One region of the Kineococcus mangrovi genome, then DNA from elsewhere that is predicted to be linked to it. Evidence: riboswitches for the same ligand, from Rfam matches in the RefSeq annotation. Region 1 holds a riboswitch; the other holds the start of a gene.

Evidence for each region. A riboswitch is a leader RNA that binds a small molecule or an ion and turns the genes downstream of it on or off. The one in region 1 is predicted to bind S-adenosylmethionine.
Region 2: linked by a shared signal. The riboswitch ahead of AB2L28_RS07045 (rhodanese-like domain-containing protein) and the one ahead of AB2L28_RS03630 (ABC transporter substrate-binding protein) in region 1 are both predicted to bind S-adenosylmethionine.

Annotation. Positions count from the first base shown of each region.
Region 1 covers NZ_JBGGTQ010000002.1:120,981-124,375, reverse strand. Annotated here, with positions in the region: gene metE (5-methyltetrahydropteroyltriglutamate--homocysteine S-methyltransferase) at 1-856, shown strand, start outside; SAM riboswitch class I at 965-1,057, shown strand; gene AB2L28_RS03630 (ABC transporter substrate-binding protein) at 1,221-2,825, shown strand; gene AB2L28_RS03625 (ABC transporter permease) at 2,822-3,395, shown strand, end outside.
Region 2 covers NZ_JBGGTQ010000003.1:202,783-206,177, reverse strand. Annotated here, with positions in the region: gene AB2L28_RS07055 (cobalamin-independent methionine synthase II family protein) at 1-211, opposite strand, end outside; gene AB2L28_RS07050 (O-succinylhomoserine sulfhydrylase) at 247-1,455, opposite strand; gene AB2L28_RS07045 (rhodanese-like domain-containing protein) at 1,452-1,853, opposite strand; SAM riboswitch class I at 1,859-1,958, opposite strand; gene AB2L28_RS07040 (GNAT family N-acetyltransferase) at 2,122-2,613, opposite strand; gene sufU (Fe-S cluster assembly sulfur transfer protein SufU) at 2,648-3,079, opposite strand; gene AB2L28_RS07030 (SufS family cysteine desulfurase) at 3,104-3,395, opposite strand, start outside.

The sequences.
Region 1 (3,395 bases):
CGTCCTCGTCCACGGCGAACCCGAGCGCAACGACATGGTCCAGTACTTCGCCGAGCAGCTCGACGGGTTCGCGGTGACCGAGCACGGCTGGGTGCAGTCCTACGGCTCGCGCGGGGTCCGGCCGCCGATCCTGTGGGGCGACGTGTCGCGACCCGCGCCCATCACGGTGCCGTGGAGCAGGTACGCGGCGAGTCGGACGGCGAAACCCGTCAAGGGCATGTTGACGGGCCCGGTGACGATCCTCGCCTGGTCCTTCGTGCGCGACGACCAACCGTTGGGGGACACCGCGAACCAGGTCGCCCTCGCCCTGCGCGACGAGGTCGCCGACCTCGAGGCGGCGGGCATCGGGATCGTGCAGGTGGACGAACCCGCGCTGCGGGAGCTGCTGCCGCTGCGGACGGCCGACCAGGCGGCGTACCTCGACTGGTCCGTCACCGCCTTCCGGTTGGCCACCGCGGGGGCGGCCGACGCGACGCAGGTGCACACCCACCTGTGCTACTCCGAGTTCGGGGAGGTGATCGAGGCCATCGACGGCCTGGACGCCGACGTCACGAGCATCGAGGCGGCGCGTTCGCGGATGGAGGTGCTCGAGGACGTCGCCCGGGCCGGTTTCGCCCGCGGCATCGGTCCCGGCGTCTACGACATCCACTCCCCGCGCGTCCCGTCCGCCGAGGAGGTCGTGGGGCTGCTCCGGTCGGCCGTCGGCTCGGTGCCCGCACCCCAGGTCTGGGTGAACCCCGACTGCGGGCTCAAGACGCGGGGGTACGCCGAGACGACGGAGTCCCTGCGGAACCTCGTCGAGGCCGCGCGCACCGTACGGGCGGAACTGCTCGAGGGTACGCCCGTCGCGGGCTGACCTCCCTCACGGCCGAACCCCTCCACCCCACCGGGGTGGAGGGGTTCGGCCGTCCCCGGGGAAGTCCGTGGTTGAGTTCCGGCACGGTTCCCCGTAGAGTTCACGGTGCAACCATCCAGAGCGGCTGAGAGACCTGGCTCCGCGACGCCGCAGCAACCCCCCAAAAACGGGCGCGGGTGCTTCCGCCAGGAACGATGGAGGGGTTCAGGTGGACCGCACGTCTCACGTCGCCGTCCTGCGGCGCGTCGTGGACCTCTGCCGCACCGGTGCGACCAGCTGTCGCTGACCGTCCTCCCGCCGGCTCCGACCCGGCTCCGCGCGCCGCCGTCCCGTCGGTGCGCCCCACCCCTTCCCAGGAGAACCCTTGCGCCGCCGCACCTCCCTGCCCACCGTCCTGTCCGCCGCCGCCCTCGTCCCGCTGCTCGGCGTGCTCACCGCGTGCAGCGGGAGCCGCAGCAGCGCCGACGACGCCGGCGCCGCCCCCGTCCGCGGAGGGAACCTCACGTTCGCCATCTCCGTCGACTCCGGGTGCATCGACCCGCAGCAGGTCGGGAACAACGACGCGCTGAACATCGGCCGCCAGCTCGTGGACTCCCTCACCGTCCAGGACCTCGACGGGCGGATCCAGCCGTGGCTCGCGCAGCGCTTCGAGGTCAGCCCGGACGCGACGACGTTCACGTTCCACCTGCGGCAGGGGGCGACGTTCTCCGACGGGTCGCCGGTGGACGCCACCGCGGTCCGGGCGAACCTCGACGGGATCGTCGCGCTCGGGGCCAAGGCCCCGCTCGGGTCCACGTACCTCCAGGGGTACACCGGGACGCAGACCCCCGACGCGCAGACGGCCGTCGTCACGTTCTCCCGGCCCAGTGCGCAGTTCCTGCAGGCCACCTCGACCATGAGCCTCGGGCTGCTGTCCGTCCCGACCACGACCGCCGATCCCGCGACCCGTTGCGCAGGGACGACGCTCGTGGGCTCCGGTCCCTTCGTCGTCGGCAGCTACACCAAGGACGCCACGACCGTCCTGGACCGGCGCAGCGGGTACGACTGGGCACCGACCGGGGCGCAGCACCAGGGCGAGGCCCACCTCGACTCGGTCACCTACCGCGTGGTCCCCGAGGCCGGCGTGCGCACCGGGTCCCTGCAGTCGCACCAGGTCGACGCCACGACCGGCATCGCGTCCCAGGATCTGCCGCAGTTCGACGGGAACGGCTTCTGGACGCAGCGGCGGGCCAACCCCGGGATCCCGTACAACCTGTTCCCCAACGAGTCGAGGGCACCGTTCGACGACGTCCGCGTCCGGCAGGCGCTGTCGAAGGCCGTCGACCGCGAGCAGTTGGCGAGCCTCCTCAACCCGGGGGACCAGGCCGTGCGGTCGGCCCTCTCGGCGTCCACCCCCGACGCCCCCGACGACTCCCCGGTGCTCGCCCGCGACCTGGCCGGCGCGGACCGCCTGCTCGACGAGGCCGGCTGGACCAGGGGTGCGGACGGGATCCGCGAGAAGGCCGGACGCGAGCTCACCTTCACCGTCTTGTTCTGGCAGCCCACGTCGGCCGTGCTGGAACTGCTGCAGCAGCAGGTCCGTGAGGTCGGTTTCGACCTGCAGCTGAAGCAGGGCACGACCGCCGACACGGCTGCGCAGCAGAACTCCGGCGACTACGACGTCCTGTTCTACAACCTCACCCGGTCCGACTCGGACGTCCTGCGCACCGTCTTCTCCACCGACACGCGCAACGTGAACCAGCGGCCCCGCGGTGCGGTCGACGACCTGCTCGCCGAGCAGGCGTCCACGACCGACGCCGCGCAGCGGGCGCGGTTGGTGGAACAGGCCTCACGCTCGCTCGTGCAGGACGCGCACTCGATCCCCCTCATCGAGCTCTCCACCGTCATCGCGGCGTCGGACGACGTCCACGGCCTGCAGTTCGAGGGCTCCTCCCGGCTCTGGTTCCACGACGCCTGGAAGCAGTCGTGACGGCCGGTGGCGGTCGCGCGGGGTACGTCGTCCGCCGGCTCGGCCAGGCCGTCCTGGTGCTGTGGGCCGCGTTCACGGTGACGTTCGTCATCCTCTACCTGCTGCCCAGCGACCCGGTCTCGATCATGCTGGCCGGCGGGCAGGGCGGGGAGCAGTCGACGGCCGACCCCGCGCAGGTCGCGGCCCTGCGGGCCGAGCACGGCCTCGACGACCCGCTGCCCGTGCAGTACGCGCACGCGCTGTGGCGGACGCTGCACCTGGACCTCGGGAACTCCATCCAGAACGGTGCCCCCGTGACGACGCTCATCCGCGGCGCGGTGCCGCAGACGTCGGTCCTCGCGGCGTCGTCGTTCCTGCTCGCCCTGGTCCTCGGGGTGGGGATCGCCCTGGCCTCCACCGCCGTCCACCGGTCCTGGCTGCGCACGTCGCTGCAGGCCCTGCCCCCGCTGGGGGTCTCGCTGCCCACGTTCTGGGTGGGACTGCTGCTGGTCCAGGCGTTCTCGTTCCGACTGCCGGTCTTCCCGGCCCTGGGCGACGAGGGCCCCGCGAGCCTCGTCCTGCCGGCGGTGA
Region 2 (3,395 bases), on a different contig from region 1:
TGCCGTACTCCCCGTCGCCGACGACCGTCACGCCGAGGTCGCGCTGGCGGCGCACGAGGTCGACGACGGCGTCGGTGAGCAGCGCCTCGAACTCGGGGGTGCGCTCGAGGGTGAAACCGTCCGCGGCGAGCGTGCGGGCCTCGTTGGCGGCGATGAGTTCCGCGGTGCGCGGGAGGCTGCCGGCGTGGGAGACGGGGACGGACCTGGTCACGGGTGGGGCTCCGATCGGGAGGGGTGTCAGGGGTGTCAGGGGCGCGGGGTCGCGCGGGTGAGGGCGTGGTCGAGGTCCTCCAGGAGGTCCTCCACGTCCTCGAGGCCGACGGACAGGCGCAGGACGCCGTCGGTCAGGCCGATGGCGGCGCGGCCGTCCGGACCGAGCCGGCGGTGCGTCGTCGTCGCCGGGTGGGTGGCCAGGGACTTGGCGTCACCGAGGTTGTTGGAGATGTCGACGACCTGCAGGGCGTCGAGGACCTCGAAGGCGCGCTCCTTGCCGCGGCCCTGCGGGGCGTCGAGCTCGAACGTCACGACGGTGCCGCCGAGGTCCATCTGCCGCCGCGCGAGGTCGACCTGCGGGTGGCTGTCCAGCACGGGGTAGCGCACCCAGCGGATCCCGGGTCGCCGTTCCAGGTGCTCGGCGATCCGCAGCGCGTTCGCCGACGAGTGCCGCACCCGCAGGCTGAGGGTTTCCAGGCCCTTCGCCAGGGTCCAGGCGTTGAAGGGGCTGAGCGTCGGCCCGGTGTGCCGGGTGAGTTCCCGGAACCGCCCGCCGAGGAACTCCTCGGAGCCGAGGACCGCCCCGCCCATGACGCGCCCCTGGCCGTCGATGTGCTTCGTCGCGGAGTACACGACGACGTCCGCGCCGAACCGCAACGGGCGCTGCCCGACCGGGGACGCGAACGCGTTGTCGACGACGACGGTCGCCCCGGCCTCGTGCGCGAGCTCGGAGACCGCCGCGACGTCGACGAGGGTCTGCATCGGGTTGGCCGGGGTCTCGAAGAACACCGCCTGGGCTCCCGGGGCCAGGGCCCGTTCCCACTGCCCGAGGTCCTCACCGTCGACGAACACCGTCTCCACGCCCCAGCGGGGCAGGACCTCGTCGAGGACGACGAAGCAGGACCCGAAGAGGCTGCGGGCCGCGACGACCCGGTCGCCCGCCCCGAGGAGGGCGGCGAGGGCGTAGAACACGGCGGACATGCCGCTGGCCAGGCCGTAGCAGGCCTGCGCCCCCTCCAGCTGCCGCAGCCGCTCCGTGAACACCGACACCGTCGGGTTGCCGTAGCGGGAGTAGACGTACCGGTCGACGTCGCCGGCGAAGGCCGCCTCCGCCGCGGCGGCGCTCTCGTACACGTAGCCCGACGTGAGGTACATCGCCTCGGCCGTCTCCTCGAACGGGGAGCGGGCCAGCCCGCCGCGGACGGCCGCGGTGTCCGGTCGCCGGTCCCGCCGTCCGCTCACGACTGCCGCCAGGGCAGCCCCGCGGCCCGCCAGCCGGTGCCGCCGCGGTGCCCCTCCTCGTCCAGCGGTCCCTCGAAACCCTCGAGCACGTTGTAGCTGGGCCCGATCCCGGCCGCCGTCGCGGTGTCGGCCGCGCCGACGGACCGCTGCCCGGAACGGCACAGGAAGACGACCGCGCGGTCCGCGCCCGGCGTGATGCCCGCGGCGGCCAGTTCCCCGAGGAAGCGCCCGGGGTCGACGGGCAGCCACGAGACGAGGACCGGGTCGCGGTCCAGACCGCTCGGGACCCCCACGAAGCGCCACTCCGCCTCGGTGCGCACGTCCACGAGGACGGCGTCCGGGTCGTCCTGCACCAGGTCGAAGGCCTCACGCGGGGTGAGGTCGCCGGCGTAGCCCACTGTTCCTCCCATCGGTCCTGGCATGAGCACCCTCCGGGACGCGGTGCGTCCCCGGGGTTGCTGCGGCGTCGACGAGCCAGGTCTCTCGGCCGCTCTGGATGGTCCGGTCAGCCTAGGGCATCGCCGGCCGTGCCCGACGCCCCGGCGAGGCGCCGGACGACGGGAGGTGGCTGCCCGACACCTCGACCCCCTCGACCACGACGGTGGTGCGCCCGTCCCGGAGCCGGGTGGACTCCGCGACGACCCCGGCCCCCGGACCGCGGGTCGCTCACAGGAAGCGGTGCATGACGTGCAGCCCCACGTAGCCGTGCTCGGGGTGGTCGAAGGCCTGCGGGACGGTGCCGACGACCGCGAACCCCAGGGACCGCCACAGCGCCACGGCGGCGGTGTTGGTCTCCACCACGGCGTTGAACTGCATCGCCAGGAAGCCCCGCTCGCGCGCCCGGGCGACGACGTGCTCCCCCAACGACCGACCCACACCGCGGCCGCGGGCGGCCGGCGCCACCATGAAGCTCGCGGTGGCGACGTGGGAGCCGGCACCGGGCCGGTTCGGCCCGCACCTCGCGGTCCCGAGGACCGTCCCCGTCCCCTCCTCGACGGCGACGACCGTCGCCCAGGGCGGCGCACCGACCCACTCGGCGCGGGCCCGGTCCGAGGTCAGCCCCCGCGGCAGCGCGTACGTCTCGCCGTCGGCGACGATCTCGTCGAAGAAGGGCCAGATGCCGGCCCAGTCGGCCTCGGTGTAGTCGCGGATCTGCACGGGGGAACGGTAACCACCGCGACCGGCGCGTCCTTCAGGCGCGCAGCACCGCGTCGGCCAGCGCCGACCAGCTGAGCAGCGCGCACTTCACGCGGGCCGGGTACCTGGCGACCCCGGCGAAGGCGACGGCGTCGCCGAGGACCTCCTCGTCGCCGGGGTCCTCACCGCGGCTGGTGAGCATGTGCTGCACCGCCTCGCGCAGCTCGCCCACCTCGGCGACGGACCGGCCGACGACGAGCCCGTGCAGCACCGAGGCCGAGGCCCGGCTGATGGAGCAGCCGAGCGCGTCGTAGGACACGTCCCCCACGACCGGAGCGCCACCGGCGTCGTCGAGGCGGACCCGCAGCGTGATCTCGTCCCCGCACGTGGGGTTCACGTGGTGGGACTGCGCGCCGAACGGCTCCCGCAACCCCTCGCCGTGCGGACGCTTGGAGTGCTCGATGATCAGCTGCTGGTACAGGTCCACGCGCGTCAGGTTCTCACGGGGGGTTCAGCCGAACAGGTCGCGCGCCCGGTGCAGACCCCGCAGCACCGCGTCGACGTCCGAGGGCTGGTTGTAGGGCCCGAAGCTGACGCGCGTCGTCGCCGCGACCCCGAAGCGCCGGTGCAGCGGCCAGGCGCAGTGGTGACCGACGCGCACCGCGACACCCTCGTCGTCGAGCAGCTGCCCGACGTCGTGGGCGTGGACCTGCAGGTCCGGACCGTCCACGACGAAGGAGACCAGGCCCACGCGGTCGGCGGCGTCGAGGGGCCCGAGGACGCGGATCCAGGGCAGTTCCGCG